2 linked regions of the Butyrivibrio fibrisolvens genome follow. The protein of the gene in region 2 interacts with the protein of the main gene of each other region in a pairwise test. Links are inferred from orthologs where the notes say so. Each region holds a gene or a part of one and is shown on either strand. Other genes may lie near its edges.

Evidence for each region.
Region 1: the proteins of ligA (region 2) and leuS interact in binary tests that used the Escherichia coli proteins (3 or more experiments, as listed by UniProt). The link is inferred for Butyrivibrio fibrisolvens from one-to-one orthologs.

What each region holds. Positions count from the first base shown.
Region 1 is NZ_CP065800.1:805,069-821,518, reverse strand. What follows is about bases 4,450-7,494. They hold leuS (leucine--tRNA ligase), read right to left. Parts: upstream 7,157-7,494; coding sequence 4,742-7,156; downstream 4,450-4,741. Other genes in these bases: I7804_RS19240 (ABC transporter ATP-binding protein), read right to left, coding at 7,411-7,494; I7804_RS03310 (DEAD/DEAH box helicase), read left to right, coding at 4,450-4,687. Also shown: I7804_RS03330 (helix-turn-helix domain-containing protein), read right to left, coding at 1-116; I7804_RS03325 (hypothetical protein), read left to right, coding at 402-1,478; I7804_RS03320 (hypothetical protein), read left to right, coding at 1,475-2,035; I7804_RS03315 (hypothetical protein), read left to right, coding at 2,013-2,201; more of I7804_RS03310, read left to right, coding at 2,288-4,449; more of I7804_RS19240, read right to left, coding at 7,495-8,064; I7804_RS03290 (PhoH family protein), read right to left, coding at 12,007-13,386; I7804_RS03285 (zinc-ribbon domain-containing protein), read right to left, coding at 13,719-15,638; I7804_RS03280 (LytTR family DNA-binding domain-containing protein), read right to left, coding at 15,716-16,450.
Region 2 is NZ_CP065800.1:2,952,763-2,969,148, forward strand. Bases 13,406-16,386 are described here. They hold ligA (NAD-dependent DNA ligase LigA), read right to left. Parts: upstream 15,908-16,386; coding sequence 13,904-15,907; downstream 13,406-13,903. Other genes in these bases: metA (homoserine O-acetyltransferase MetA), read right to left, coding at 13,406-13,664; I7804_RS12370 (pseudouridine synthase), read right to left, coding at 16,016-16,386. Outside these bases: I7804_RS12330 (ATP-binding protein), read right to left, coding at 1-2,838; I7804_RS12335 (diguanylate cyclase), read right to left, coding at 3,374-5,125; I7804_RS12340 (sigma-70 domain-containing protein), read right to left, coding at 5,198-5,941; I7804_RS12345 (zinc finger MYND domain-containing protein), read right to left, coding at 6,075-7,073; I7804_RS12350 (2-hydroxyacyl-CoA dehydratase), read left to right, coding at 7,558-11,856; I7804_RS12355 (hypothetical protein), read right to left, coding at 12,014-12,490; more of metA, read right to left, coding at 12,687-13,405. UniProt on the Escherichia coli protein: DNA ligase that catalyzes the formation of phosphodiester linkages between 5'-phosphoryl and 3'-hydroxyl groups in double-stranded DNA using NAD as a coenzyme and as the energy source for the reaction.

The sequences.
Region 1 (16,450 bases), 2.2 Mb from region 2 along the record:
TCCCATTTACTGACAGCTCTGTCACTTATTCCAAGTTTCTCTGCAAGATAAGCCTGTGTCATCCCTTTCTCTTTTCTACATGATGCTATAAATTTTCCGATTTTGATTTGGTCCATATCGGGCACCTCCTTTCATGCTTCCACCTTACATTATCAGGATCTATTTTAACACGAACTGTTGGTTGACAGGGCGAAAACGCCCTATTTTAGCGGGGCTCCACCACTGGTTGAGTTGCTTTTGTCACTGCCGCTGCATAGAAGCAACCATCTTTTTCTTTGAAATAAAACTAAAATGACCCCTTGGGAAGGAGGCAGGGATTATTTGGAATACCTTTCTCTTAGCTCTATGTTATAATCTCTTTTATGAAAAAAGTGGAATTTTAAATTGGAGGATTTTGTTTTTTGGAGACGAAAAAAGTTTTATGGGGAATTGTAATATTTCTTTTGTCACTCGTTGTTATCTATAAAATTTGTAATATCTTTATTACCCCGGTAGATCCATTAGATCCATTAGATGTAATCTATGAATATGATGACCAGGAAATATCTGTAAGGAAGCTTTTTGAGGCATCTTATGAAGATCTCCATTATTCAGCTTATTGGTCTGTTACTGGATCGTATAGTGAAAGGACTGAATCTTATCATTCTTCTTATAGAGCATCAGGTTCATCACCATATGAAATACTCAATAAATCTATCAATATCAAATATGACCATTACTATAAAGATGAAGATAATGTGTTGGGAATATTGTATGGAGAATGTATTGAACCTTATTATGAGTTTACGTGTTATGGCGATATCGACGAACAAGGCACAATCTCAACTTACAGTTATTATGTAGGAATAATCAATGGATATAAAAAAACAGCTTACGGATACTCTGGTCATGAATATAGTGAACGTTTTGAAGTTGATAAAATTCTTATGCCTAACTTAGATAATTTGACAGATGTTTCAATTTATTTTGATGGATCAGTAGATGAGCAGGGACATTTTGTAGTGACATTTGTAGGAAATAAACTTCCTTGTATTGCACCTGCTTTTGGGGGGGATGGTTCATACTCTCCTTTTGATGAAGCTGAATATACATTTGATGCCCAAACAAGAAAGCTTGTTAAGGTTACGCTTAAAGATATATATTCATCTGGAGGATATCATGAAGAGAGTAGTTGTCTGGAACTGACAATTAACGATTTAGCCTATGGTGATTACGAAATACCAGATGTTCCCAATATGGTATGCGATAATTCTATCCTAAGTGGTGCTCTTACAGGAGAAGGAACATTTAAACCAAGCTCTGTTATTAGAAACGATGCTTCTGAAAAGAGCAGCCTTTCAAGTACTATTTCAAATATTTGGCAAAATGCTGTTTCCTCAATACCAAAAGAGGCATGTACCGTTGATGAGATTTCAGAAAGTCTTTCATATAATGCTATTGAATACGGTATGAACATTGTAAAAAAGACTATTATATGAATAAATATGAGAACGCTATTTACATAAGATATCTCATAACCCAGGATGAAAATGAAATAGGCTATATTTTAATGCCGCTTACAGTCTATAGTGCCCAGCTTTGCAACGAAAACAATATATTAATATTTGCTGGTGATGAATTATTTGCATGGGAAGATGGAACCATATGGATTAATCACAGGATTACCTCAAGTATTACTACAGATACATACTACAGGTTATACACAGATGGTATATTAAAGCTTGATCATAGAATTACCAGAGAATCAGATTTTTCAAGACTCTCAAAAACAGAAGAACTCTCCCTGTTTTCATATGGAGATTTTTCAGAATTACATAGATTTGTAAAAGAGCATTCTGACTCAGGTTATACTAGAATGGATAAGTATGAAATTCGAGAAAATGGATATTTTAATACTTATTATGTAGTAGAGAACACAACATATTCAAAGCATCTTTCAGAAGAATATGATCTGGCATTTTTATCTAGTGATTATGCTACTGAACTAACAGAAGACAATAGAGAAGAAAAAGATGCTACGTGGATTAATTTCTGATGAAAAAAGCGATGTATACGGCTATTATGTCATCGAAGATGAAAGTCATCCTGATGAGTATGGTACTATCTATGAGCTCCCATTCAAATCCAAGGATGCAGTCGAAGAGAAAACAGGTGATAATAGAAACGATACTGTTGTCGAGTGGATAAAGTTTAATGAATAATAGTAAAATAGAGAAAAATAGTTTCTTACATATTTTTCTCTATTTACTATTAACCCTTTGTAGCACCTGCCATAAGAGGACGAATCATGGATGTTTTTGACAGATACGCACCATTTGTTCAGGACTTTATCTATAGGAATAACTGGGAATCGCTCCGCGCAATTCAGGTAGCTGCGGGCGATGCCATTTTTAATACAGAAGATAATCTTCTTCTGTGTGCTTCTACTGCTTCAGGTAAGACTGAGGCAGCATTTTTTCCGATACTGACACTTTTTAATGAAGATCCGCCAGCATCTGTTGGGGCGCTGTATATAGGGCCTTTGAAGGCTCTTATTAACGACCAGTTTTCTAGGCTTAACGATCTGTGCGCGGAAGCTGAGATTCCTGTCTGGCACTGGCACGGCGATGTTAATCAGTCTCATAAGAATAAGCTGTTAAAAAAGCCTTCGGGTATCCTTCAGATAACTCCTGAATCTCTTGAAGCTCTTCTGCTTCATAAACACGGAGATATCGCAAGGCTTTTTGGCGACCTTAGATTTATTGTTGTTGATGAAGTCCACTCTCTTATGAGGGGGGACCGCGGAGGTCAGACTCTGTGCCTTATGGAGAGGCTGTCCCGCATGGCTGGGGTTAATCCAAGGCGTATAGGACTTTCTGCAACTATTGGAGATCTCGAACAGACCGGAAGATTCTTATCTTCAGGAACAGGACGCGGCTGCGTTATACCGAAGATTGAAGACAAGGGCCAGGTATGGCGACTTTCTATGGAGCATTTCTATATTCAGGGGCCTCAGGCTGGGGAAGCTGCGACGAAGTCAAAGAGAGCTCAGCAGATGGAAGCTGAGGGCGAGATTATTGATGCAGATGTGGTAAGCGCAGTAAAGCCGCAAGAAGCTCTACCTGAAATCAAAACTCTTCCATATATTTCACCGGCTACGGATGAAGCGCCCAAGGCTGCTGATCCCGGTATGGGTTATATCTTTGAACATACAAGGGGCAAAAAGTGCCTTGTCTTCTGCAATTCAAGAGAGGAAGCCGAGGCTGTTACCACAACCTTAAGGCAGTACTGCGAAGCAAAACATGAGCCTGAAAGGTTCCTGATCCACCACGGCAATCTGTCTGTATCCTACAGGCAGACCGCAGAGGAAGCCATGAAGGATGAAGAGTCTTATCTTACTACTGTTACAACTTCTACTCTTGAACTTGGAATCGATATCGGAAGACTTGAGCGCGCATTCCAGATGGATGCTCCTTTTACAGTATCATCTTTTCTCCAGAGAATGGGACGAACAGGAAGGCGTGATGATCCGCCGGAGATGTGGTTTGTAATGCGTGAGGACGAGCCTGAGGCTAGGGCTATGCTACCAGAGACTATTCCATGGAAGCTCCTTCAGGGTATCGCTCTGGTACAGGTCTATATAGAAGAAAGGTGGGTCGAGCCTCCTGTCCTTGACAGGCTCCCATACTCACTACTCTACCACCAGACCATGTCTACACTGGCTTCCGGAGGCGAGATGACTCTGGGAGAACTGGCAGGAAGAGTCTTGTCACTGTCTTATTTTCACAGGGTATCTACAGATGATTACAGGGTGCTGCTGCGACACCTCATAGAGATAGATCATATCCAGCAGACAGAAAGAGGAGGACTTATCGTAGGCCTTAAGGGCGAGAGGATCACGAACTCTTACAAGTTCTATGCGGTCTTCCAGGAGAATGTCGAGTATACCGTCAGGTGCGAATCCCAGGAACTTGGCACACTCTGCGCCCCGCCTCCTATTGGGGAAAAGATCGCTATCGCAGGTCGTACCTGGGTTGTAGAAGATATAGATCATAAGCGACACACTGTCTATTGCCAGATGGTTAAGGGTCAGGTTCCGGCATATTTTGGCGAATGCCCCGGTGATATCAACACGCATATATTAGAGCGTATGAAAAAGGTACTACTTGAAGATAAGGTCTATCCATATCTTATGCAAAATGCAAGGGCGAGGCTTTCACTTGGAAGAAAGAGTGCCAGAGCTGCAGGTATTACAGATAATCCTCTGATATCCCTTGGGGGTAACATGTGGGCTCTATTCCCATGGCTTGGAAGCTATTCATTCCTTGCGCTGGAAAGGTTCCTTAAAATCAAGTGTGCTCCGTATCTAGCACTTAAGGGTCTTGATTCTTCACGCCCGTATTTCATCCAGTTTACTATGAAAGCTGACAGGAATACTTTCTTTGAAGTTGTCTGCGATATGGCTGATGAGCCACTTGATGCAATGGAGCTTCTCTATCCTAAAGAAGTCCCTGTGTTTGAAAAATATGACGATATCCTTCCTGAAGAACTTGTACGAAAAGGCTTTGCATATGCAGTTTTAAATAAAGATGAGATGCTAGAGAGGGTCAGATCCTGGAGAATATTTATCCAAGAGAAAGTAGGAAGTAAGACAAATAATAAGATTACAGATAACACTCCCGGACATCATTTTCAAAATCCTTTTTAATAGAAAATCAGGCACCCCTTTTGTTTGAAGTGGGGTGCCTGAATAATAATTATCTTATTTTACTACGATATTAAGGATCTTGCCCTTAACATAGATTACCTTTACAACGTTCTTGCCATCGATGAACTTGTTAACAGAGTCGATTGCTTTAGCCTTCTCAAGTGCACTCTCCTGAGTGTCATCATCTGTAAGCCCTACAACGCCTCTGACTTTACCATTAACCTGAACACCGATCTCGATAACGTCTTCTTTGCAAAGAGCTTCTTCATAAGTAGGCCATGCTTCGTAAGCAATTGTTTCGTTATGTCCAAGGAGGCTCCAGAGCTCTTCACCTGCATGAGGGCATACGCATGAGAACATCTTTACAAATCCTTCGGCATATTCCTTAGGACATGTTCCCTTGGTTGCTTCGTTCATGAAGATCATCATCTGAGCGATAGCTGTATTAAATCCAAGTGTCTCAAAGTCGTGTGTGATCTTACGAACAGACTGGTGATAAAGTCTTGTAAGTCTGTCTGCATTATCCTCAGAGATGTTATCAGGATTGGAGAAATAGTTCCAAACCTTGTTAACGAATCTTCTAGCACCTTCTACGCCCTGATCAGACCAAGGCTTGGAAGCTTCAAGTGCACCCATGAACATCTCGTAAAGACGAAGTGTATCAGCGCCATACTTCTCAACGATATCACTTGGGTTAACTACGAATTCTGGGAATCTCTTACCCATCTTGATACCGTTAGATCCAAGGATCATACCCTGGTGTACGAGTTTCTTGAAAGGCTCGCTTACTGGAGAAAGACCTTTCTTGTAAAGGTACTTGTTCCAGATTCTTGAATACATAAGGTGTCCTACAGCATGCTCAGGTCCGCCTACATAAAGGTCTACAGGCATCCAGTGCTTAAGAAGTTCCTGGTTTGCAAACTCGTCCTTGTTATCAGGATCGATATATCTGAAATAGTACCAGGAAGATCCTGCAGAACCTGGCATTGTTGAGGTCTCTCTTGTTCCTTTTATGCCGTTATGATCATAATTCTTCCAGTCTGTCGCATTATCAAGAGGTGCTTTACCATTTTTGCCCTTATAATCTTCAAGTTCAGGAAGCTCAAGAGGAAGTTCATCATCATCAAGTACGTGGATTGAGCCGTCTTCAAGATATACGATAGGCATTGGCTCACCCCAGTAGCGCTGACGAGCGAAGATCCATTCACGGAATCTGTAATTAACAGTTCTTCTTGCAACGCCCATCTTCACAAGCTTATCTGTGATAGCTTCTTTTGCTTCTTCTACTGTAAGGCCGTTGAACTCTTCTGAATTCATTAGCTTGCAGCCCTTGCCAAGATAGTCGCCCTTTTCGAAAGCGTGCTCTGATACGTCACCGCCGTCGATAACCTGGATCCTTGGAATGTTGTGAACCTCAGAATATTCAAAGTCTCTCTGGTCGTGGCTTGGAACTGCCATAACGGCACCTGTTCCGTATCCGCCAAGTACGAAGTCACCGATGAATACAGGAACTTCTTTGCCATTAACAGGGTTTATTGCATGGATTCCCTTGAGCTCACAGCCTGACTTAGTCTTGTTGAGCTCAGTTCTGTCCATCTCTGTCTTCTTAAGTGTCTCGGCTATATAAGCTTCAACTTCTTCTTTGTTCTCAATTCTAGGCATGAGTTCCTTGACTGTCTCTCCGTCGGGAGCAAGTACCATGAATGTAATACCGTAGATTGTCTCGATACATGTAGTATAGATGGAGAAGTCTCCGCCTCCTACGATCTTGAAATCAACCTCAACACCTTCAGATCTGCCGATCCAGTTCCTCTGGATCTCCTTGGTAGACTGTGGCCAGTCGATCTCATCAAGACCAGAAAGGAGCTCTTCTGCAAATGCCTGCTGGTCGATAACCCACTGCTTCATGTTCTTACGAACTACAGGATATCCGCCACGCTCTGACTTACCATCAATAACTTCGTCGTTAGAAAGAACTGTTCCGAGTTCTTCGCACCAGTTAACTGGCATGTCTACATACTTGGCATATCCGTCAAGATAGAGCTGCTTGAAGATCCACTGTGTCCAGTGATAGAAAGAAGGATCAGATGTCTTAACCATCTTGGACCAGTCATAGTCGAATCCCAGCTCTTTGAGCTGACCAGTGAAGGTCTCAATATTTTTCTCAGTAAATCCGTTTGGATGATTGCCTGTTGATACAGCGTACTGCTCAGCCGGAAGTCCGAAGGAATCGTATCCCATTGGGTGAAGGACGTTGTAGCCCTGCATTCTCTTCATACGTGATACGATATCTGTTGCTGTATATCCTTCAGGATGTCCTGCGTGAAGACCTACGCCTGACGGATACGGGAACATATCGAGTACGTAGTATTTGGGCTTAGAGAAGTCCCATACATCTGTTTTGAAAGTTTCATGCTCTTCCCAATATTTCTGCCACTTGGGTTCTATGGCTTTCGGATTGTATTCCATTGCGATCTCCATTCCGGCACCGGTGCTCTTTTTTATAAATATAAAAGCGCCCTGCTCTATACTAATCTAATAAAAAGCCTCGGAAGATGGTGTATGTTCCAAGGCATCAAAAACTGTCGTAATTGTAGCAAATTAAAGCTTTACTGTCAAAAATAAATGAACCCTGGGGACGTAGGTAAGGGACCTTTTTTGATCTCTTAATTACGCCCTAAGGGATCTTTTTGTAAAATGGTCCCGTACCTACGTTCCAGGGATCATTGTTCGAAGCTGTATACGTTATCAGCAACGGCCATTGTTGAATCTCTGTGAGATACGATTATCACTGTCTTATCCTTGGATGCTTCCTTGAGAGACTTGAGAATTATGCCTTCATTAAGGCTATCGAGGTTACTGGTGGGCTCATCAAGGAGTATAATGTCAGCATCTGCAAGGAAGGCTCTGGCTATACCTATCCTCTGGCGTTCCCCGCCTGATAAGGTGTCTCCAAGTTCTCCTACCTGGGTTTCATACTTATCAGGGAGGCTCATGATAAAGTCATGAAGTGAGGCTTTTTTGGCAGCATCCTGTATTTCTTCCAAAGTGGCATTGATCCTGCCAATACCTATATTGGCAGCGATTGTATCGTGGAAGATATAGGTATCTTGTGTTACATAAGATTCGAGATGTCTAAGGCTCTTTGTCTGTACATCTTTAATGTCTTTAGATCTTTCCTTATCTTCAGCTTTTGGCATTAGCGAATTGATTCGCTGCAATAATGTCATGCGGTTTTGCTTTTCAACTTTTTCAGCTTCAAGAGTTGCCTTTTTTCTGGCTTCTTCTTTTTGTTTTGCAAGAGCTTTGGATTTTTCAAGGAAGGCATTTTCATGCTCTTTCTTGACCCTTATCTGCTCTTCCTTGGCAGCCTGCATAGCTTTTAGCATCTCGATCGCAGTCATTGGCTTTGGCGGTTTTGGCTCTGCTGGTGATTCATTATCTGCAGGATTTCCTTCAGTTATAGCGCCTTTGTTTGTGGCGCTTTTCTGCGATTTATCAGCTGTGTCTGATCCTTTTAAGCCGGTATTATCTGCATTTGGCGATCTATCTTTGGAATCAGTGCCTGAACCTTTATTAACATCCTTCTGATCTTCATTTCCGGCAGTAGGATCAGTATCACTTGCTATGATCCTTACGCTTCCAGCTGAGACATCCCAGAATCTCATTAGGAGTTTTAGAAGTGTTGACTTGCCGCAGCCGGAAGGACCGTGGATTCCCAATATCTGGCCTCTTGGGAAGCCTATACTTAAGTCTTTTAATACAGGCTCTTTGCCATAGGTGAAAGATATATTATCGGTATATATACTCTCAACCTTGGGATATAGGCATTTGCCATCCGTATTTTCCGAAACAACAGGAGTTTCTTTTAACAGATCAAGGACTCTTGCAGCACTTGCCATAGTCTGCACCAGGTTGTTGGACAGATTGGAAAGAGCGATCACTGGTCCAAAGGAACTCATGATGGCTACTACTGCGATTATTATATGTCCCGGATTTTCAAAGGTTGCAGATCCTGCATATATGACAGCAAGGAGCATGATCCAGGACGATATCTGGATAGTTATATCTGTTACTGCGGTTTGGTCACCCTGATATTCGGACAGTTTCCTGGATATAGTTGTAAGTTTTGTGGATTTATCTATAATTGCCTTTTGTCTTATTTCGCCGCTTCCATATTGGATCGTCTCATCAAGGCCTCTAAGGCTTTCAAGGACGTAGGAATTAAGCTCTCCAAAGTTCTCTCTATATTCCCTGCCTTCATCACTTCCACGTTTTCCGTTTATAACAGGGATCACGACTCCAACAACTATATATGCTATAAGAGCGATGACTCCGGCTATGGGATATATGCGCCATTCGAAGATCACCATTATGATCGTCATGATAATAGCGATAAATACAGGCGATATAGTATGTGCATAGAACACTTCCAAAAGCTCTATGTCAGATGTGAGTATAGCAATTATATTGCCCTTGTCTCGTCCTTCGAGCTTTGCCGGTGACAGTCTTCTAAGAGCAGAGAAGACTTTGTGCCTTATAAGCGCAAGGAGCTTGAATGCAATAAAGTGGTTACAGTACTGCTCTGCATAGTGGAGTAATCCTCTAAGAACTGCCATTATTACAAGTGATATAGCAGCTGCTCTGGAAAAAGATATGGCGGTAATATTGCCGGATACGCTATCTGCTGCAGCACTTCCTCCTGCAAGGATCATAGCTGCTCGCACCGTCAGGAATACAGCGCATAAAAATCCCAAAACTCCAAGAGTTATCGCAAGGATCATTATAGGCATAAGCGGTTTTACCAAAGAGGCAAGGTCTTTTATCGTGCGCAGATTCTTTTTATTTCTATCATTCTTGCTTTCGGAGATAGGAACCTGTATAGCTGCTGCATTGCCGGATGTCGCTGCAGCCTTGTGAACCGGCATCTTGCCTGTCTTACACTTGCCGCCGTTGTAATTTTCAAGTTTCTGCTGTGCATTAAAAAGCAGTGCATAGCTTCCGAAGTGGTTCATAAGATCCTTATGAGTTCCCTCTTCTTGTATGCATCCATCTTTGAGCATATATATCTTGTCAGCATCTACTACATTAGCAAGCCTGTGAGTTATAAGAATAACTGTGTGATCCCTGGCTATATCCTTAATAGCCGTCATGATCATCTCTTCTGACTCGGCATCTATATTGGAGGTTGCTTCATCGAAGATATAGATGTCGGTATCATGTAGAAGGGCTCTTGCTATTGCAAGTCTTTGCTTCTGGCCGCCTGAGAGGTTTGACGCGTTTTCAAGGATCTCCATGTCCAGAATATTCTCAGCAGCATTACTATTTAGTGTTAAGAGATTTACTTTCTTAAGCGCTTCTAGCATCAGCTCGTCGGTTATTGTATTGGCTGATTCATTATGAGCAGATTTTTGTTCTGTAGATTCATTACTTGCACATTCTTTATCTTTTGATCTGTTGCACCCTGCGATTGCCAGATTGTCTCTGATAGTACCTTTGAACAGGATTGCTCCGGATGAAACAAGCGTTATATTCTTAAAAAGCTCATTTTCTTTTATTAAAGATATCTCTTTGTCGCCTATCTTGATGGAGCCCTGATAATTCTTTTGCCTGCCCATAAGAAGAGATGCAATGGTGCTCTTGCCGCTTCCTGATACGCCGACTATAGCTGTAAAGCTTCCTTTGGGGATCTTCATGTTTACAGCTTTAAGAACAGCTCCTTTTTCCTTCTGTCTATTAATAAGACCTATATCATCAGGATTATCAGAGGGTGACAGTGCTGTATCTGTGACAGGAACTTTTCCAAAACTTACAGCTTCTTTATTACTGGTTTCTTTATTACTATCATCTTTATTACCAATATCTCTATCACTGCTATCTTTATCATTAGTATTTTTATCATAGGAAAAAAATACCTTGTCAAAAGTTATGCAATCAGCATCCTCTGGAAAATCCTCTTCCCCTTCCGCCGGCTCTTCAAGATCCAGAAGGTTAAATATCTTGTCACTTGCGGCCATTCCGTTCATAGCTATGTGGAAATATGAACCAAGCCTCCTCATAGGAAGGAAGAATTCTGCTGCAAGTAGGATTATAGTAAGCGCTCCTGAAAGCGTGATACTGTTTTTGGAATATTCTGATAGTGATACGATGATACCTGCTGCTGTGCCGCCATATGCCATGATGTCCATGACACTTGTGGAGTTGAGCTGCATAGTCAGAACCTTCATTGTGACATTCCTGAAGTGTTCGGATTCGCCATCCATCTTATTGGCTGCATATTGATCGCTCTGGTAGATCTTAAGAGTAGTAAGACCTTGAATATTATCAAGGAAGCTGTCTCCAAGGCTTGCATACATGCTCCAGTATCTGTTAAGAAGCCTTTTTGCGATCTTCTGGACTACAACTATTGAGATTGGGATAAGAGGAACGAATACAAGGAGTATGACAGCTGCCCGTATACTGATAAAACAAGTGACAATAAAAAGAATGACAGGCGCTATAAGTGCATAGAAAAGCTGCGACAGATACAGTCCAAAATATGTCTCTAACTGATCCACACCCTCTGTCATAAGCTGTGTTACTTCGGCTGATGAAACCTTCTCCTTATAAGAAGAACCAAGACTTAGAAGTTTATCATATATCTTCTGTCTCAGAATCTTCTTAACATCTGCACTTGCGTTAAAAGAGCTTTCTGTTTCTTTTTTGTCAAAAATAAATCTTAGAACTATACAAATAATCGCAGGAACTATATATTTAATAAATGAACCTGCACTAACGGATGCTTCTCTTCCGTTAATCAAAGTCATGCCTACAGTCACGACTTTAGAGATTATACTTGATATACAGATAACGATCACTATCTGACTTATAAGACCAAGCACCTTCCATATGATCTGTTCTTTGATATATTTAAGCGCATCTTCCAGAAGTTCCAGCAGTCTTTTCTTGATCATCCCCAACGCTCCCTATATTGATTTTATATATCAGATTTAGGTTATATCTTATATTTTAACGATATTCCATACCATTATCAATTCGAACATTCTTACTTACTATATCTATTTCATATTTTGTATTGTATATTAAAACTTTATACTTGGGCATATCAGCATGCCCAACTGAGAACCCGCAAAAAGCGTCCATGCCTTCAGACACAGACGCTTTTTGCACACTATACTGTTAATACTGCTACTCAGAGCAGTAAGACTTTGACTAACTTATAATAATTATTATTCGCTACACTTGACTGGAGTTGTAATAATCTATATTCTGTCTGCATCATCTAAGGCTTTGAGAATACAACGCCTATCACGTATATTTTATAATCTCTTGATCGCATCCATTGCAAGGCTGGATCTTTCGCATTCTTCTGCGGACAGGGTCAGCTGCCAGCAGTAAGGGCTGTCTTTCATACACTTGGCTGCATAGGATAGGCCGTTAGTTCTTTTATCAAGGAAGGGCTTATCAATCTGGTTGGGATCACCAAGGAGTATTATCTTGGTATCCTTACCTGCTCTTGTGATGATACCCTTAGCCTGATTAGGGGTCATATTCTGAGCTTCATCTATGATGAGATAGGTCTTGGCAATGGAGCGGCCTCTGATGAAGTTAAGGGCTTCTGTCTGGATGATGCCTCTATCGAAGATCTCAGCTATCTTGTCAGAAAGTTGTTCTTCGTCTTCGTACCTTTCTGCTTCATCGGAGTCAAGGATCTGTTCAAGGTTATCGATTATAGGCCTCATGAGAGGAGCTATCTTCTCCTGCTCGTCTCCCGGAAGGAAGCCTATATCATCATCAAACTGTGCGTTTGGACGACATACTATGATCCTTCTGTATTCGCCGGTTACATTGTTGAATACCTTCTCAAGGCCTACTGCAAGTGAATAGAAGGTCTTGGCGGTGCCGGCCATACCTTTTATTATTACAAGAGGTGCTTCTTGAGCACTTGCCATAAGGGCTTCCTGCATGAAGTACTGTCCTACGTTTCTTGGGGTTACTCCGTAAGGCTTACACTTTTTGTACTTTAAAGGTACGACTTTGCCATTATGTATTCGTCCAAGAAGTGACTTCCTGTCTGACTGATCCGGCTTTAGTATTACAAATTCATTTTCATGGAAAATAAGTTCGACTCTTTCTCCCTGCTCGTCTGTATCATACAGGCATTCTACAGGTATCCCGTCTTTTTTGAAATTGTCGATCTCTTCTTCAGGTACAAATACTTCATTTCGTCCTGTGTAGAGTTCGTCTTCATCTGTTATCTGCTCTGTTGTGAAGTCTTCTGCCTTGATACCTATGATATGGGCTTTGATCCTAAGCAGAAGATCTTTGGTTACCAGTACTATCTGCTGGCCTTCCTGGTTTTCAACTATAAGGCCCTTACATACCTGGAGGATTCTGTTATCTGCTTTGTCATCAGGAAGGTCTTCCGGAAGCTCTACATTTATGCAGTTCTTTTCAACCCTGACACTTCCTCCTCCTTTTAGTTCAACTCCTTTTAATAGATCCCCGTTCATCCTCAAGTTTTCAAGATAACGTACTGCAGCCCTAGCATTAGCTCCTTTCTCACCATCTGCATTCTTGAGTCTGTCAAGCTCTTCGAGTACTACCAGTGGAAGTACAAGGTTATTGTCCTCGAAGCATTCAAGCGCGTACGGAGCCTGAATCAGAACATTAGTGTCGATTACATATGTCTTCTTCATACGTGCAGATTCCTCCAATCTCCCTATTTAAGAAGAAAATCTATGTCGCGCCCCCTGAAATGCGCAAAGGACATGACACAGGAGAACCCTGTTTCATGTCCTTTTTGGAAATTGCATTCTATTTGATAGACTTGCAAATATTTTCTTCTTCACCATATTTTCATTATATACAATACATTATTCCGATACAAGCTGTTATTTGTACCAAAAAATAATTGTTATACAAGATATAGTGGTTTTGAAAGCTTTATTTTACAGTAGCTATAGGTTTGTACATTATTATGTTCCAATTTACACCACAAGTTACATATATTCCAAAATTCACCAGTTCTTTAATATGTATTTATGTACGTAAGTGTTGAAGCGCTTGTTTCGTACTGGTTTCCAACCTGACAATAATAATAACTATCAGCTATCTTGGTTGTTTTTTTGGTATCTGCTCCGTAGTAGTATAAGGCTTCATCTTTGCAGTAGACAGCACCTTTTCCGGTTATGGATATGTCTTCTACCATTGTATCCAGTCGCTTTAAGGATTTATCTTCATCATTTCTAACATACAGATCGTATATACTGGAGTTTCCATCGCTTTCCAGCAGATCTACGACAAAATAGTATAAATTATCATCTATATAAGGTGTTGCTTTGAAATACAGGCTTTCATCCTTTGGGACATCGCGCAGTATCAGGCGGTCCCCTTCTTGTGATGAAAGATACATATTTCTGGTCTTCTGACCTGAAACATAGAATAGATACCTTTTTGCATATATACCGGATATGGAAGCGTTGTAAGCTAGAAGTTCATAGTCTGTGATTTCTTTACCGTATTCTATATCACACATATAGACGCAGCTTATACCGTTATCATCAAGGGCCTGGATCATTAGCTTGCCTCTTTGCAGAGCTTCCTGTATCTCTATAACTTCTCCAAAAGGAGATTTGTATATTTCTGAGGATCCAGTGTTATAATACTGAGTCTTGTCTTCTTCCTCATCATCAGGTTCATAGTAGTCAAAAAAAGTTACATATTCGGAATAAATATCTACATTTTCTGTCTCTCCGATGTCTGTTACAACACCGTTATCATAGGAGTACAGATGAAAGGTATAATCGTCAGTATGTTCACCTTTGGTTGCATAAGCGATATGTGTTATGTCATCTGTGATCGTTGTTGATACCAGATCAGTGACGTCTTCTGCAAGCTTTTCTGTCTTGATGCCTTCAGGTGTTATATCGCACATATACATATCTGCGCCTTCAGTCAGATAATTTTCGCCTTTTAGATATACCAATTTGTCATCTTTTCCTGTAGGGATCATAGCAACATCATCATCTATAAGTCGGAGTTTTTTGGTAGCAGTATCGTAATGGTATATCTCGTAGGTTGCGCCCATATATAAACCTGTTGATAATGTCACATTTTTAAGATTTCCTCGCTGTACTGTGATAAGATGAGAGCTTTCTGTGTTATAGAAGGTGTTGATGACGAGTATATCCTTACCATCCATAAGATATTCGTTACCATTATCTGAATAGATGTATATTTCATCACTTAAGGTGTCGTACAAAATAGAGTTGTCATCACCTGATGTTGTAAAGTATCCTTTTACTTCTTTGGATATAAGTGTAGATCTTTTTTTATTTTCATCAGGATCATTAGTTATATCTTTGGTGGCTATAGAGTACAAAGATCCGCAGATTGTAGTCTTCTTCTGTTCAAGGTCTGTTATGTAATATATCCTTGTAGTATCCGGGTTAAAAATAGACAGATAATAGAATTCGCAGTCTTTAACCAGCGCTTCATCCACTGTTGCCAGTTTAAGAGAAGGAGCATCATCCGTTACATCGGTATCTACATAGATAACACCTTTCTCGCAATAGGTTATACCATTTATATATTCTGGTATCGATTCATCTACTGTTTTATCCTTGGATATATAGTATCTGTAACCTATGATCCCTGCTACTAATGCTATTACTAATATCACTGATATAGCAAAGATTACTTTTGTTTTTTTATTACCGGATTCTGTATTACCGGTATCATTGATACCGGAATCTTTGATCTTGGTGACGTTAACCGGCGCCTCTTTTTCATCTACTGCTTCTGATCTACCATAGCTAAAAGGTACATTTTCAAATGTATTGTAATAAGTTGTGTTGTCTTCCTTATGTCTTATGAGTACCGGCTGACCACAGTAAGGGCAGAATTTAATGTTATCCGGTATATCTTTCTGGCAGTTAGTACATTGCATTTTAAACTTAACCTCATGTTGCGAGCAAAGAAAGAGGCTAATGGTTTTTAAGTTTGAAAATGGAACACTTTCAAACTTTATGCCTCACATTCCTTGTAAAATAAATTGTAAGCTTCTTTTATTTGCCTGTATTTGGCGTTTGAAGCATGCATAGTATAATATTTATTTTCAGTTTCCAGTATAATATCAAGAGTTTGTTCGTTGAAACCTCTTATCATACTCTTATTAACAAGTGCATCTCGTCTGCACCTGAATAGTATTGTACTATAAATCTTTTCCAATTCAGATAGGCTTATTTTACAGGGGTAGATTCCTCTTATGGTCTTTATCCATTGTATCTTTTTACCTGCAATGTTTTCAGATTCTATACTAATTATATCTTGTCCATTAATGAATGAGATTGTATCAGCATCAGATTTGATCCTAATGCATTTCTTCTGTTCCTGTAGTTCATCCGGTTGATTACGGTCAAGATAATCTTTAATATTATAAAGAGCCTCTCCTATCTGGGTGATGGTTCTTGTTTTTTCTTCATCTACATCGCCTGTTGTGATAAGCTCTTCCGGAAAAAGGCCGGGTCTGAAAAATAAGTTCTGATCAATTTTGGAATATGCACATAATAGGATCGGAAGATTTATATATTGTCTTTTTATAGCTGAATAAATATCTATATCACTTTCGTCCTGCATATGGAAGCAACAAAAATCAACCCTGTAATCTATTGATTCAAGGTTATCTTTTACGCTTCTTAGACTATCACATACTTCAAGCTTATATGTAGAATTATATCTGAATCTTATATATGGTAAAGC
Region 2 (16,386 bases):
AAAGGCATTGGCAGATACAGCTATAATAGGTATGGTCTTTGAATCCTCTCTGCCTGAATTTCTTATGGCTCTGGCAGCAGTAAGGCCATCCATTACAGGCATTCTGATATCCATAAGTATTGCTGCAAGTGTTCCCTCCGGAAGGTTTGTATATGTATCAAGACCTTCTTTGCCGTTCCAGGCTTTTTCCACTTTGACATTCTCGCTTTCAAGGATAGCACATACTATATCCATATTAAGCTCATTGTCTTCGCAGTACAGAACAGTCTTACCTTCAAGGCTTTTTTGCTCATAATCTTCTTGCAGATCATCGAGCATGGCTCCTGCGCAGACATCAAATACAAAGACAAGAGTCACTATCGTTCCTATATTTTCTTTACTCTTAATATCAATTCTGCCATTCATCTTCTCGACGATAGATTTGACAACAGAAAGCCCTATTCCTGTCCCTGCATGATCTGTCATCTCACCTCTGTCTTCCTGCGTGTAAGCATCAAACATCGTCTTTTGAAAATCGCTGCTCATTCCGATTCCGTGATCCTGAACGCTTAAGGTATATTCGACCTTGCCATCGTCTATCATGCTGCTGGTCAGATCGATCTCGATAGTACCGCTTTTACGTGAGAACTTAACAGCATTGGAGATAACATTTAGTATCGCCTGTTCAAGTCTGCTATAATCGATCATTGTCGGAAGGTTTACTATTTCTTTTCTTCTTAATATAATTCGTATATCTCTTTCTTTTGCAAAGGTAAGTGCAACATTTTTAAGGCTGTCAAAGACCTGTCCGGGATCACACATCTGAGGATTTAGTTCTATCTCGACTCTTCCCAGATTACTCATTGCAAGTGAATCGTTGATAAGCAGCTCCAAATAATTGGCACTGTCTTCTATCTTGTACAGATAATCCAGATTGTTTACCGAATTTATACCATTTCGAATAACGCTTCTGGTAAGCCCCAGTATCCCGTTAAGAGGCGTCCTCATATCATGGCTCATATTACTGAAAAATCTCTTCTTGGCTTCAGACGCTTTCTTTTCTCCATCAAGCGCTGTAGACAGCTTCTGGTTAAGATCTTCAACCTTACGTCTGTTTCTTTTGCCAATATGATTTATGATCACCAAAAAGAAGATGACAAGACCTGAAACAATAACTACAAAGCCGTACATAGGGTTATCATATATGAAGGCTCTAAAGGTCTTCGGTGTGTAATTGTCAATATCATATCTGCTGATGATCTCAGCTCTTTTTTGCTGAGGAAAAGAGTTACATGCTTTATTAAAGATTCCTATAAGGAAATTGCCACAGCTACTGTTAACAGCCATGCAAAAGCGCAGATTTCTATAAGATATATCTTCAGCAACAAGTGCATTGGTCTCTTCTTGTCCGACAAGCACTACTGCGCTTTCCAAGGGCAGCATTGTACAGGCTTTGGGATGAGCTACAAGATAACGCCTTGTAGCTTCTAAAGAATCAAGGAATACAACATTATCAGTATCGCTTAGGCTTTGAAGTATACTATCATTAAAGATTCCGTCTCCATGTCTTTTTACGATCGTATCATAAGAATATTCTTTATCATTATGGACACTGGCAAGAGAGGTATCAAAATAGGAATCACACTCGTAATATCCTCCCATTTCGGACCGGCCAAAATCCGATATAAAGTCGATCACTATATCTGCTCTTTGCTCATTATAAGCATTTATATATTCAAATCTGTCAGATACTTCATAAAATTCATATGAAAGGCCTATACTGTCAAGTATAGAAGTTGTCATATCTACAAGGATACCTGATGGTTTACCGTTTTCATCGAGATAAGATAATGGACAGTTATCGGGATTGACCAAAAGAGTAAAGGTTCTGTTATTAGTTATAAGAGAATCAAGATAGAGTTTCTCTGTGGATGTGAATGTAATATTACTAGTGCCGTTGCCCTGATAATACTTGGACATAAGTGACTCTTTAAAGCCTGCATCAACAGTCTCTATCTGAGAAAGAGCATGATTAAGACTGTCCATGAGGTCACTATTATCAAGTCCTGTGGCAAAAAACAAATAGCTTGGATCAAACTGTGCCAAAATTGAAACTCCGGGAAAGTTATGGGAACTTCCGGAAACAAAGGCATCAATATCGCCGTTTTCAAGAGCAGCAATTAGATCTGCATCACTGTCATAATAATATCCCTTGTAGGTAAAATAATTCGATTCTGCAAAATCCCTGACTTTGTCAACATATGTAGTCCCTCTGACAATTCCAAGCCTTATGCCTCTCCATTTGGAATAATCGCCGGCAAGAAAAGTTGTATCGCCATTTTTTACAAATATGGTCGTATACTCCATAGCAATTGGCACATTGCAAAAGATGAGCTTATCAGCCCTTTCCTGTGTCCAGGTTATACCGCCTATAAGGTCGATCTCGCCCTCAACAGTCATCCTGTACAGATCAGAGAATGCTATATCTTCATCATCTCCTATATATTCATAATCCCACCCGGTATAGGTTCGGATCTTTTGAAGATAATCATAGCAATAACCGGAATATCCATAATTCTCATCATACATCTGAAAGCCGTCTATCATAAAATATCCAACTTTAACTGTCCTTGTCCCTATTTTTCCGTTTTTGTAATTAGCTATATCAGAAGATGGCGCTATATCTCCATAGAAATTCGCCTCTACCGGTTCATCATCAAGCTTTTCAGCTTCCGGAGGCGCAGCTTTGGAATATCTTATAGTTTGCGGCAATGCAAAAGAAACAGTCATGATAATAACTGTTATAAGACAAAGCATAGACTTTAAGATCTTAGACCTAAGACTATTATTTACTCTCATACTGTGCTAACTAAGCCAATCCTTAGTTCTGGGAGTTTCATAAAAATATTATGATCATATTAAGAACGATAAAAATCCTTTTACCGCCTACGTCATATAAATATATCGGAGAAAGAGTGAAAAAAGATTATTTTTTAACAATAACAAGTAAAAAACCGTCTGCATAAAGCAGACGGCAAGAATTTAAAGTACAGTGCAACTGGCTGCCATTTTACAGGCCCTATAGCTTTGCGTCATAAGCTTTCGCTTATTTTGCTAAAGATTATCTCGTGGATTCAACGTAGTAAAATATAACAGATTTTTTTAAATAAATCAACACCTTTTTTCAAAAAACGCGAAAATCCCGCATTTTTTTATTGTGTAATATTTACAAAAAATGACCACCGGTTTTCTTTAGTTTCCCAGGTCAGAATGTACAAAGCCTTATATTGTAGCACTAACAAAGGGTTAATTCGTCTTAACTATTGAATAAGTTTAGCAGCAAATAACAAGATAGATGTCAAAAACTATTAATCCTTCCATCTGTCCAAAGATATCAGTCAGTGCTGAAAAACACACAATTTCTTCCGGTTTTTTTGGCATGGTACAAAGCCTTATCCACCCTTTTATATAATTCCAGAATATTATCGTTTGGAGACATACCGGCTATACCTATAGATACAGTTAGTTCCGGAACCGGATCATAATCTTCATCACAGATATCTCTTCTGATACTCTCAGCAAGGTCAAGAGCCATGGTCTTGGTGATATTACGAGCTACGATCATGAACTCTTCACCGCCCCATCTTCCGGGAACACAATCATCATTCATGTAATTCTTAAGAATGCCTGCAACCTTTCTAAGAACAATATCTCCGGTGTCATGTCCATAAGTATCATTGACTTGCTTAAAATAATCTATATCCATAAGCAGGAAGAAAATCTGATCGCGGCTTTGACGACCTTCTTCAATAAAGCTCTCCATTATTTCTTCTATCCTGCGCCTGTTATATATTCGGGTCAGATCGTCAGTTAGTGCCTTTTGAGCAAGATTTTTGTTAAGTCTTTCGAGTTCTCCTGTTGTCGCCTGAATAAAGCTTACAAGGCGCTCAACCATGGATATTTCACCACTCATTTTCTTCTGGGTGAGCCTTGGAAGAGCCATTACAGGGATTCCTGCAGGAGCGTTCTCTCTCATACCAATTGAAATAAGAGTTGCATTATGGATATAGATTTTTTTGCCAATCCTTATGTATTCACCAAATGTATAGAATCCGGACGTGCGAGCGATCTTATCAAAGGGTGATATTTCGCAGTCAATATCATCTCCCCAGAAACTCATCCTCGTCATGCAGGAATAGATCCATATCGCCTGAGGCTGGAATAATCTGATCTTGTCCTGAGCTTCGTATACACTGTCCAGGATGGCTACAGGATCACCATAGCCAAGTCTTACTATATCACCGTTTCTTAGTTCTCCGCCAAGGTAGAGAGTTCCGTCACTGGCACATTTTAAAGAGATCCTGGCAACGTCAACACCATATTCACTATACATAAGCGGGAATTCCAGTGCATTTCTGGAAAAAGAACTGTCATTTTGAATTTTCAAATACTTTTTGTATACATTAAAAGCAGGCTCGCCGTCTAGTTCATATAGCTTCTCAGACTCGGCCTTAGTGACTGTCATCGAATGACCCAGTTCCTTCCAGCCAAGTGCATAAGCTGTACTGATATGAAAGTCCTCACCTGAATACAATACGCATACTATACCAAATAGGGATATTCCATCTTCATTAAATACAAAGGTATCACTTGTATCATCATACTTGGCAGCAGCTGCGCCGAATACAGCCACAGATTCATTACACTTTTCGAGAGCATCAAAAAATTTCTGAGCATGGAGTCCTGAATGAGTTGCAACAATTACTTCTACAGCTTTTGCATAAGGATCGCTGTCAACCATTTCTTGCATGAGAATGCCGTTATCAAACTCGCTCCTATCCCTGCAATCATATATAATTGTTTTAATCTTAGTCTTTTCAAAAAAAGATATGGATATCTGAATAGAACGATCTGTAAGATGCCCATCCTTGATCTCTCCACAAGAACTGGAACCGGCAATTTTGATTCCCGGGAAAAGAGATTTCAAATATGATACCATCTCCATTGTCTTATCAAGCTGAGCATATCCAAAATAAATATGAGCAAGAACCTGAAAATCCTCATGTTCCTTTGCATATCTTCTTGCTTCGTCAAAAGAGTTGTCCTTTTTGCTATTACTCACGATTTCATACAAAAACTGTTTCATAATGCCCCCGAAGCTTAATTGTGAATTTTTTCAATGGCCCTATTTGACTACTGAATCATTATCAGATCAGATTCATTCTTCGTTAAAATCTATATCTTCTATGTTATTGCCTGTCATGCGGATAGCTTCGATGATATCATCTTCTGTAAGGTCAGTTTCTGCAGCAAGTTCTTCTACTGTTACGCTTCTTCTAAGCTCTTTGGCAAGTTCTGCTGCTTTGTCAGCAACCTTCTGAACGTGTTTGACAGCCTTTTGGCCTCTGGCATCTTCATCAAGATTATCAGATATAAGCTCTTCCATCGCATCCATCATCATCTTGGTAAGGAAGCTTTCAGCTTCTTCAGGTTTCTCTATGGCATCAAGCATTGTGACACCGGATGTAAGTACCAGATTGCCCTCACCTATAAGATCTTCGATATATACGCCCTGTTCGGCATACATCTTGGCAACATCGGGAACTGTAGGAAGATAGATCTCTATAAGCCTGTTTTGTGCTGATTTATCTCCTGACATTGCAGATATTGTAATACCAATCTTCTCACTATCCGTTACTTCCGGAAGTTCTGATAAGGATTCGATATAATCTTTAAGATAGTTGTGTTCTTCTTCTGTAAGGAATTCTTCAGGGTCAGCCGGTGTTCCTATACCAATTCCATGTTTCTTAAGATAATCATATACAAGCGCAAGCTGATCATCAGATAGTGAAAGCTTATCAAAAGCTTCTTTTACCTGCTCCTTAGAAACAATACCTTTCTGCTGTCTTCCAAGATTAGTAACATCAGCAAGTAATGCGGCAAATTCTTTTTCTTTATCCATATATCAATATTTCCTATTCTGTGTATAATTAATTTTCTAACTCAAACTTTATATTTGAGCATGCAATATATTTGGTAAAAAGTCTTCGTTATCAGCTCAAAACGAAATATATCAGTAAATCGTGCAAATGTGATCATTTCTCAACATGAACATGAGTAAAGAGGTGATCCTGACAATACTCATAGGCTCCTTTACACTTGGAGCAGTATCTGAACTCAAGGTTTGGATCATCAATCTCTGTACGTCCGCATACGGCGCACTTATGATGTGCAGATCCTGGAGCTGTCATGCGCTGAGCCTTTTTAGCATTTTCAACATTATGTCTGAATTCTGTTCTTCTTCTTACTTCTGAAGGTCTGTATCTTCCGGCCTTTCTCCTAAGTCTGCTGGAACGGTCTCCAAAAAAGAAAATAACAAACGGAATGAGTGAAGCTATAAGCACTATGATACCTGCTATGATACCGCATCCGCCTATCCATCCTGTCATAAATCCATACTGCGCAAAAGCTCTTATCAAAGTTACAATAGACATTACAAATTTATATCCATAAAGAGCTGCATATGCAATTCCAAGCCACTTCATCTGGATTGGGATGATGAACATAAGAAGTACAGTCGCATCCGGGAATGTTGCAGCATATGCAAAAAAGATAGACATCGTAATATAATAAGGAATTGTGCAGCTTCCGACAGCTGTGCCTATAAGCTGCAGAATCTGAGAAAATGTCTCACTTTCTGCACCTAATGAAAGTCCATATAAAGCATATGCTCCATAGAGGACAAAACCTGCAATGATAGTGATAATAAATCCAAGGAACAGGTACAGATTGTATTTAAAATCTCCCCAGGCGCTTTCCATGGTTCTGCCGATTGGCATATAGAAAAGCAAGATAGAGATCGCATACAAAAGAAAATTATCCTGAAGTGGTATAAGGATCCATGTTACAAGTCTCCAGATCTGTCCATGAAGGATCATGTATGGATTGAAGCTGATATAATTATCAACAAATAACGGATCTGCCTGGCTTCCCATAAGACATACCATATATCCTATGGCATAAACGATCATAAGTTTGATCGTAAGATCTCTGATGGCATATCTGCCAAATTTTCTTTCAAGTTTATTGAACATAATGACCTCTTAAATATTCATGTATTTATCGCCAAAAATCCATAGAAAATACAAACTAAAAACAAGTGCTCATATTTACATATGCGCGATAATAAAACTTAATGTGGCAATATTAAGCGCAGTCGGTAAGTACTTACATCCCACTGCGCTTCTTCATCCTTGATTTTAGCATTTATTGTATTTTCTGTAAATGAATAGCGCAAATATTTCTCAAACACTTTATAGTTTTTTAACTTGGATTTTTTAACTATAGTAAAGTAGCACATTGAAAAAATACCGGTCATGTTTTATAATCACTAAGAATGTTTTTAGGGATTTCCTTTTAATAAGAAATTATAGTTGAATATGAAATTACAATTATGTGGCAGCATCAAGATTAACGCTAGTGTACTGACTAGGGACGCTGCCGCCGTTTTTTGTTAAGAGACGATGTGTAATATTACAGTTATCTTCGGCTTTTTGGTAATTTCATTCGGAGGTTTAGATGATTTCAAAAGACTACACACTTGGCATTGACGTTGGATCTACAACTGTAAAGGTTGCACTTCTTGATCCGGAACATGAACTGATTTTTGCTGATTATAAGAGACATTACGCCAATATACGTGAGACTCTTGCCGAGCTCGTCAAAGAGGCTCAGGCCAAAGTTGGCAACGTTACGATCCATCCTGTGATAACAGGTTCAGGCGGTCTTAATCTGGCCAAGCATCTTGAAGTTCCATTTGTCCAGGAAGTTGTTGCTGTATCTACAGCACTTAAAGAAATTGCTCCTAAAACTGATGTTGCTATAGAACTTGGCGGTGAAGATGCCAAGATCATATATTTTGAAGACGGCAATGTTGAACAGCGTATGAACGGTATCTGCGCAGGCGGTACAGGTTCATTTATAGACCAGATGGCATCTCTTCTTCAGACTGATGCGGCCGGTCTTAATGAGTATGCCAAAAATTACAATTCTCTGTATACCATCGCTGCAAGATGTGGTGTATTTGCAAAAACTGATATCCAGCCTCTTATCAATGACGGTGCTACCAAGGAAGACCTTGCTGCATCCATATACCAGGCAGTTGTCAATCAGACTATCTCAGGTCTTGCCTGCGGTAAGCCTATAAGAGGTCATGTTGCATTCCTTGGTGGTCCTCTTCACTTCCAGTCAGAACTAAAAAATGCTTTTATCAGGACTTTAAAGCTTGATGATGAGCATACTATAGATGTAGACAATTCTCACCTTTTTGCTGCTATGGGTAGTGCTATGAATGCCGAGGAAGCTATTTCTTATGATATGAATGAGATGGTTTCCAGACTTTCCAAAAAGATCCATATGGAGTTTGAAGTTGCCAGAATGGAGCCTCTTTTCCCTACTCAGGAAGATTATGATGCATTCAAGAAGCGTCAGGATCAGTACAAGGTCAAGACTTCACTTCTTGACAATTATAGGGGCAATGCATTCCTTGGAATAGATGCAGGATCTACAACTACCAAGTGTGCTCTTGTATCAGAAAACGGTGATCTTCTGTATTCATTCTATTCAAGCAATAACGGTTCTCCTTTGCAGACTGCCATTAACTCTTTGCAGGAGATATATAAGCTGATGCCGGAAGGCGTACGTATAGCCCGCTCCTGTTCTACAGGTTACGGCGAGTCTCTCATGAAGTCAGCATTCCAGCTTGATGATGGTGAAGTTGAGACTATCGCTCATTATAATGCAGCTGCATTCTTCGATCCCAAAGTCGATTGTATCCTTGATATCGGCGGTCAGGATATGAAATGCATCCGTATCAAGAACAAGGCTGTTGATTCAGTTCAGCTCAACGAAGCTTGTTCTTCAGGCTGCGGTTCATTTATCGAGACTTTTGCCAAGTCTCTTAATTACAGTGTTCAGGATTTTGCCAAGGAAGCTCTTTTTGCTAAGCATCCTATCGATCTTGGTACCCGCTGTACTGTATTTATGAACTCTAAAGTTAAGCAAGCCCAGAAGGAGGGTGCCGGTGTAGATGACATCTCTGCAGGTCTTGCATATTCTGTAATCAAGAATGCTCTTTTCAAGGTTATCAAGGTGTCTGATGCCAAGGAACTTGGAAGTAACATCGTAGTTCAGGGTGGAACCTTCTACAACGATGCGGTTCTTCGTGCATTCGAAAAGATAGCCGGAGCAGAGGTTATCCGTCCTGATATCGCAGGTATCATGGGCGCTTTTGGTGCTGCTCTTATCGCAAGAAACAGATTCATGCAGAATCCTTCTTACGAGACATCAATGCTCACAATAGATCAGATTAACAGCCTTGAGTACTCTACATCTATGGCTACCTGCCAGGGATGTACCAATCACTGCCGCCTTACAGTCAACAAGTTCACAGGAGGAAGGCAGCACATCTCAGGCAACCGCTGTGAGAGAGGTCTTGGCAAGGTCAAGAACGCTGATGGAGTTCCTAACCTTTTTGATTGGAAATATAAGAGAGTATTCGGCTACAAGCCACTTCCTGATAGCGAAGTAACAAGAGGTACTGTAGGAATCCCGAGAGTTCTTAACATGTATGAGAACTATCCTTTCTGGCATACCTTCTTTACTAAACTTGGCTACAAGGTAGTATTGTCTCCAAGATCATCACATCAGATCTATGAGATGGGTATAGAATCTATACCTTCAGAATCCGAGTGTTATCCTGCCAAGATCAGCCATGGTCATGTAGAATGGCTGATACACAAGGGAGTTGACTTCATCTTCTATCCGGGAATTTTCTATGAGCGAGAAGAAGTTAAGGGGGCTACCAACCACTACAACTGCCCTATTGTTACATCATATTCTGAGAATATTAAAAATAACGTTGAAGCTATCACATCAGGTAAAGCGCGCCTTCGCAATCCTTTCATGGCCTTTACCTCTCTTGATACTATACTTCATTCTCTTTATAAGGAATTCACAGAGATTCCTAAAAAAGAGCTTGCTGAAGCAGCAAAGCTTGCATGGGATGAGCTTTCAAAGTGCCGTGAAGATGTTAAGAAAAAAGGTGAAGAAACCCTTAAATGGATGGAAGAAAATCATCGCCATGGTATAGTCCTTGCCGGTCGTCCATATCATATAGATCCTGAGATCAACCATGGTATACCTGATATGATCTGTTCTTACGGAGTAGCCGTACTTACAGAAGATTCTATCTCACATCTTGGAGCTCCTGAAAGGCCTCTTATCGTATCAGACCAGTGGATGTATCACTCAAGACTTTATGCAGCAGCAGCTTACGTACGTACACGTGATGATCTCGACCTTATCCAGCTCAACTCATTTGGATGCGGTCTTGATGCTGTTACCACAGATCAGGTTGCAGATATCCTGAACGGATCTGACAAGATCTATACATGTCTTAAGATTGATGAAGTTAACAACCTCGGTGCTGCAAGGATCCGTGTAAGATCACTTCTTGCTGCTATCCGTGTACGTGAAGAAGAAGGCAAGCATGCTACAGTTCGTGACTGTGCTAACCACAGAGTTCTCTTCACCAAAGAGATGAAGGATGAAGGATATACTCTCCTGTGTCCTCAGATGTCACCTATACACTTCGATATATTAGAGAGCGCTCTTCGTGCCTGTGGTTATAACCTTATTGTCATGCAAAATGACAATATGCATGCCATAGATATGGGTCTTAAGTATGTTAATAATGATGCATGCTACCCTTCTCTTTGGGTTGTAGGTCAGATCATGGATGAACTTCATTCCGGCAAATATGATCTTAACAAGACAGCAGTTGTAATGTCTCAGACAGGCGGCGGATGCCGTGCAACCAACTATGTGGGATTCATCAGAAGAGCTCTGAAAAAAGCCGGAATGGAACAGATTCCTGTTATATCCTTCAACCTATCCAAGCTCGAATCCAATCCGGGATTCAAGATAGACTTTGAGATGCTCAAGCGTGCTGCATACGGTGCTGTATTCGGAGATATCATGATGAGATGTATCTACAGAATGCGTCCTTATGAGAAGGTCAAGGGTTCTGTTGAAAAAGTTCATCAAAAGTGGCTTACAAGATGCAGAGAATTTGTATCTAAAAAGAATATAAATGTTACAACTGATATGGTTAAATTCCAGAAGATGTGTCGTCTGATGGTTGAAGATTTTGATAACATCGAGATCACAGATGAAGTTAAGCCAAGGGTTGGTATCGTAGGTGAGATCCTTGTCAAGTTCGCTCCTGCTGCTAACAATCATCTTGTAGATCTTCTCGAAGCAGAAGGCGCAGAAGCTGTAGTTCCGGATCTTCTGGACTTCATGCTCTACTGTTTCTACAACCAGATATACAAGGCTGAATATCTTGGAACCAGTAAAAAGACTGCTAAGGCAATGAAAGTAGCCATCTGGGCTCTTGAAAAGCTTCGAGGCGGAGCAACAAAAGCACTTAAAGCTTCCAAACATTTTGAGGCTCCAACAAGTATCTACAAGCTTGTAGAATATGCTAAGCCTATCGTAGATATCGGTAATCAGACAGGTGAGGGATGGTTCCTTACAGGTGAGATGATCGAGCTTATCACAGAAGGCGTTGGCAATATCGTCTGCACACAGCCATTTGGATGTCTACCAAACCACGTTGTAGGTAAGGGCGTTATTAAAGAGCTTAGAAGACATTATCCGGGATCTAATATAGTTGCAATCGATTATGATCCGGGTGCTTCTGAAGTCAATCAGCTCAACAGGATCAAGCTCATGCTCTCTACTGCTAACAGGAAGCTTGCTGACAAGAAGACTAAGGAAAACAATACTGAACATGATGAGAAAGTCGCGATCTGATCATTAAACTGATCCGGTCACACATAACATCAATATAAAAAGGTTCTGCCGCATATAATAAGTAAGCGGTAGAACCTTTGTTATTGTAACCATATGTCAGCTAATTAAAATCCGCTATATTAGCTGCTCAGCCATTAGCACTATCTGACCTTTTTGATCAAGCTTTCTGGTTAAGTTTTTCAATATTATCAGCCTGACGCTCAATTGCAAAATCTGTAGAACGAAGCTGCATCTGAACCTTCAGTATCTGTTTATGTATATCATCACACTTATTGTAGAATTCCAAGATCTTTTCATCACTGACTTTAAGGTGTTTTTCTGCAATTGCACCAGGAAGTACAAACTTCTTGACCACTTTACCGAATTTGACTTCGATATATTTTCCGTCCTGAGAAGAAATTTTTCCTTCTCCAAACTTTTCATGCTCGACTTTTAAGCCCTTGGCGCTCATCTCACCAAGTTCTTCTGACTGTTTGTTAAGAGAATCAAGAACTTCTACATATTCATCGCGCCGTCTGTGAAGCTCTTTCATCTGGCGATCAGCCTCTTCTAAGAGCTCCCTTGTCTTTTTGGTTTTCTTTCTTGCTTTAACTTCCTTCTTTTCTACCTGTTCCTCCTCAAGATTGAGAGCCATAATATAATCTCCTTTCAGGGCCAGTTTGCGGGCTATGAAATATTATTTACTGAGTATCAAAAAGTACAAACACCATATATATATTTTAAAACTTTCATAGGCGTTTTTCAAATATATTTTTACGGTATTTCGATAACCCATTTAAAAAAGACTGCCTGCAAAGACAGTCTTTCTCATAACAACTATATATCTATTCTTATTTACCATTATCAGTTTTTTCTGTCAGTGCCTTTGATGCCTTGACAATGTTATCAGCATCGAGTATCTGTCCCCACTTATATGGAGTTGCCTGATATACGTAATAGTTAAGCCAGTTAGAATACAAGAGGTTGCAATGCGCTCTCCAAGTAAGCCTTGGTTTATTATTCGGATTATCATCCGGATAATAGTTTCTTGGAAGCGGAGTTCCAAGCCCCTTCTTGGCATCACGCTTATACTCACTATCAAGTGTGAAGCGGTCGTATTCTGCATGTCCGAAGCTGAAGATCTGTCTTCCATCCTTGGTCATGCAGAGCATTGCTCCTGCTTCATAAGACTCTGCCAGTACTACAAGCTTATTGCACTTGTGAATATCATCGATCGGTACTGAGGTATATCTGCTATGAGGAATGTAGAATACGTCATCAAATCCTCTAATAAGCGGAACCTTCCTGTTGAGCACTTTGTGAGCATAGATTCCAAATAGCTTTTGAGGAAGTTGTATCTTCTTAAGACCAAAGTGATAATAGCAGGCAGCCTGCGCACCCCAGCAGATATGAAAAGTTGATGTCACATGTTTCTTGGTCCATTCAAAAATCTGACACAGCTCATCCCAGTAATCAACCTCTTCAAACTCCATCTTCTCAACAGGTGCACCTGTTATGATCATTCCGTCATAATGGTTGTCCTTTAATTCATCAAAGGTATTATAAAAGCTGTTTAGATGTGTTGTAGAGGTGTGTCCGGCTTCGTGTGTACTTACTCTCATAAATGTAACATCTATCTGAAGAGGAGTATTAGAAAGAGCCCTAAGAAGCTGAAGCTCAGTATCTTCCTTAAGCGGCATAAGATTAAGAATACATATGGACAGGGGTCTGATATCCTGATGCATGGCCCTGTTCTCATCTACTACGAATATATTCTCTTTCTCAAGCTGCTCTCTGGCAGGAAGATCGTTCTGAATCTTAATAGGCATAACCTTATATCTCCATTCTGATATTACTTTTTATTTTAAAATGCTTATGACAGATCCTGTACCTTTTAAATTACTCCTTTAAAAAAGTGCTGCTTTAAAAAGTACTGTTTTAAAAAGTACTTCTTTAAAAAGCGCTATCTTCCTAAAGTACTGCTGTCTTAAGGCACTTTAGTAATAGTATTACAGCAATTATATATTAAAGTATTTAATACTGCATATATTTTTTTGCTATACCTTCATTAACTCTGAACTTTTGATAAAAACTCTTCTTCAGTTATGATCGGAATTCCAAGCTCTTTGGCCTTCTTGTTCTTGCCTGAATTAGAAGCAATATCATTATTGATAAGTGCGAAAGTTTTCTTGGATACGCTTCCAGATACGCTTCCACCATGGCTTTCGATAAATGCTACCATAGCATCTCTGTTGGCAAACTTTTCAAGACTTCCGGTTATAACATATGTCTGACCTGCAAGTTCACTTGAGGATTCTACAACTTCCATATCAAAAGTAAGACCATAATCTTTAAGTCTTTCAAGAAGTCTTATATTAGAATCTTTATGGAAAAAGTCATGGATGCAAAGTGCTGTAGTCTCTCCCACATCCTGAACTTCAACAAGCTGATCAACTCTTGCATGCATAAGGTCGTCTATACTGTTAAAAGCTTTCATTATTGTCTTAGACGATGTTTTTCCTACATTTGGTATAGAAAGTCCTGTAAGCAGTCTGAAAGGTTCATTGGACTTAGAAGCTTCTATCGCATTAAGAACGTTATCAGTGCCCTTTTCTTTGCCTATAAGACCTTTTTCAATAAGTTCCTGCCTATAGTCCTTGAGTAGATATATATCAGCTATATCATGAAGGTAGCCGTTCTCTATAAGGGTTCTGATATACTCTTCACCAAAACCTTTTATATCCATGGCGTCACGACCTACAAAGTTGATGATACGTCTTTCAAGCTTGGCAGGACAGTCATCATTAGTGCAGATCATATCCGCTGTATCAGGCTCTCTTACAACCTTGCCGCCGCATACAGGGCAGACATCAGGAATCTTGAATGTCACAGAATCAGCAGGATTTTTGGAAGCTACCACGCTTCTTATCTTAGGAATGATCTCGCCTGACTTATATACAAGAACTGTTCTTCCGATACCAATACCTAGATTGTCGATAAAGTCCTGGTTGTGAAGAGTAGCTCTTGAAACTGTAGTACCACAAAGTCTGACTTCAGAAAATACCGCTGTAGGATTAACTCTTCCTGTCATACCAACTGACAGCTCTATATCTTTGATAACAGCTTCCTTCTCTTCCGGAGGATACTTATATGCAATATGACCACTTGAATACTTGGAGCCTGCCGGAAAATCGTCTCTATAGGCTATCTGATCGATTTTAATTACAGCGCCGTCTATATCATACGGGAGAGATCCTCTTGACTCTCCTATAGCATCAATCTGTGCAAGGATCTCATCATCTGTTACGCAGACTGCAGATGGGACAACCGCCATCTTAAGAGCCTTCATCTTCTCAAGGCCTTCAGAATGAGAAGCTATCTGCGGATCAGATCTTTGTATATTAAAAATAAACATAGAAAGGCCACGTTCTCTTACCATTCCGCTATCAAGCTGTCTCAGAGTACCCGCAGCACAGTTTCTGGGATTAGCAAAAGTCTTCTTGCCATGAGCTTCCTGAATTCTGTTGGTCTTGTCGAAATCCTCATGACTCATATATACTTCGCCGCGCACTTCAAGCGAATTAAACTCAGAGGATATACTTCTTACAACATCCGGTATAACAAGTGCATTGGAAGTAACATCTTCACCAATAAGGCCATCTCCTCTGGTTTCTGCAAGTGTAAGCTTACCATTTTCATAACGGATACTCATAGAAAGTCCGTCTATCTTGTGCTCTACGCAAAAACGCACATCAGGGTGCATAGCTCTTACGTCGTGAACCCATTCAAGTACTTCTTCTTTGGAGAAGACATCCTGAATAGAGAGCATAGGAACATCATGCTCAACTGTAACACCTGCAGTTCTCTTGACAGAACCGCCTATGATCCTTGTAGGTGAATCCTTAGATATAAGCTCAGGATGCTCTTTTTCAACAGCTTTAAGCTGAAGCATAAGCTGATCATATTCATAATCGCTTATTTCCGGAGCATCCTGATTATAGTAACGATCCATGTGATACTTAATAGTCTCACACAGTTTATTGTATTCTTGTATTAAATTAGTCTCTCCCAACGGTTAGTCCTCTCTTATCTATATCCAATGAAATAAAGGCCCATATCCCTGACCAACATTCAATAAATATATCTTTTATCTATAATTTTGTACTGCATCTAACACAGGTTAATTAGATGCAGTATCTTTCCTAAGTCCGCACTTTGAATAAAGCGTTGTAAGCTCTCTTCCTGTAACTTCCCTAAGTTCTCCAGGCTTCATGCTGCCAAGCTCAATATTTAATACTCTGATACGCATAAGTTCTCTTACATTATAGCCAAGAGCCTTACACATACGTCTGATCTGTCTGTTAAGACCCTGAGTAAGGATGATCCTGAATGAATTTCTTCCGGTCTTAACGACCTTGCATCTTTTTGTAGTAACATCAAGATCTTCAATGTATACTCCACCGGCCATCTGACGCAGAAAAGCGCCATTAACTTCCTTATCAACCCTTACAACATATTCTTTCTCATGATTGTTGGATGACTTCATCATTC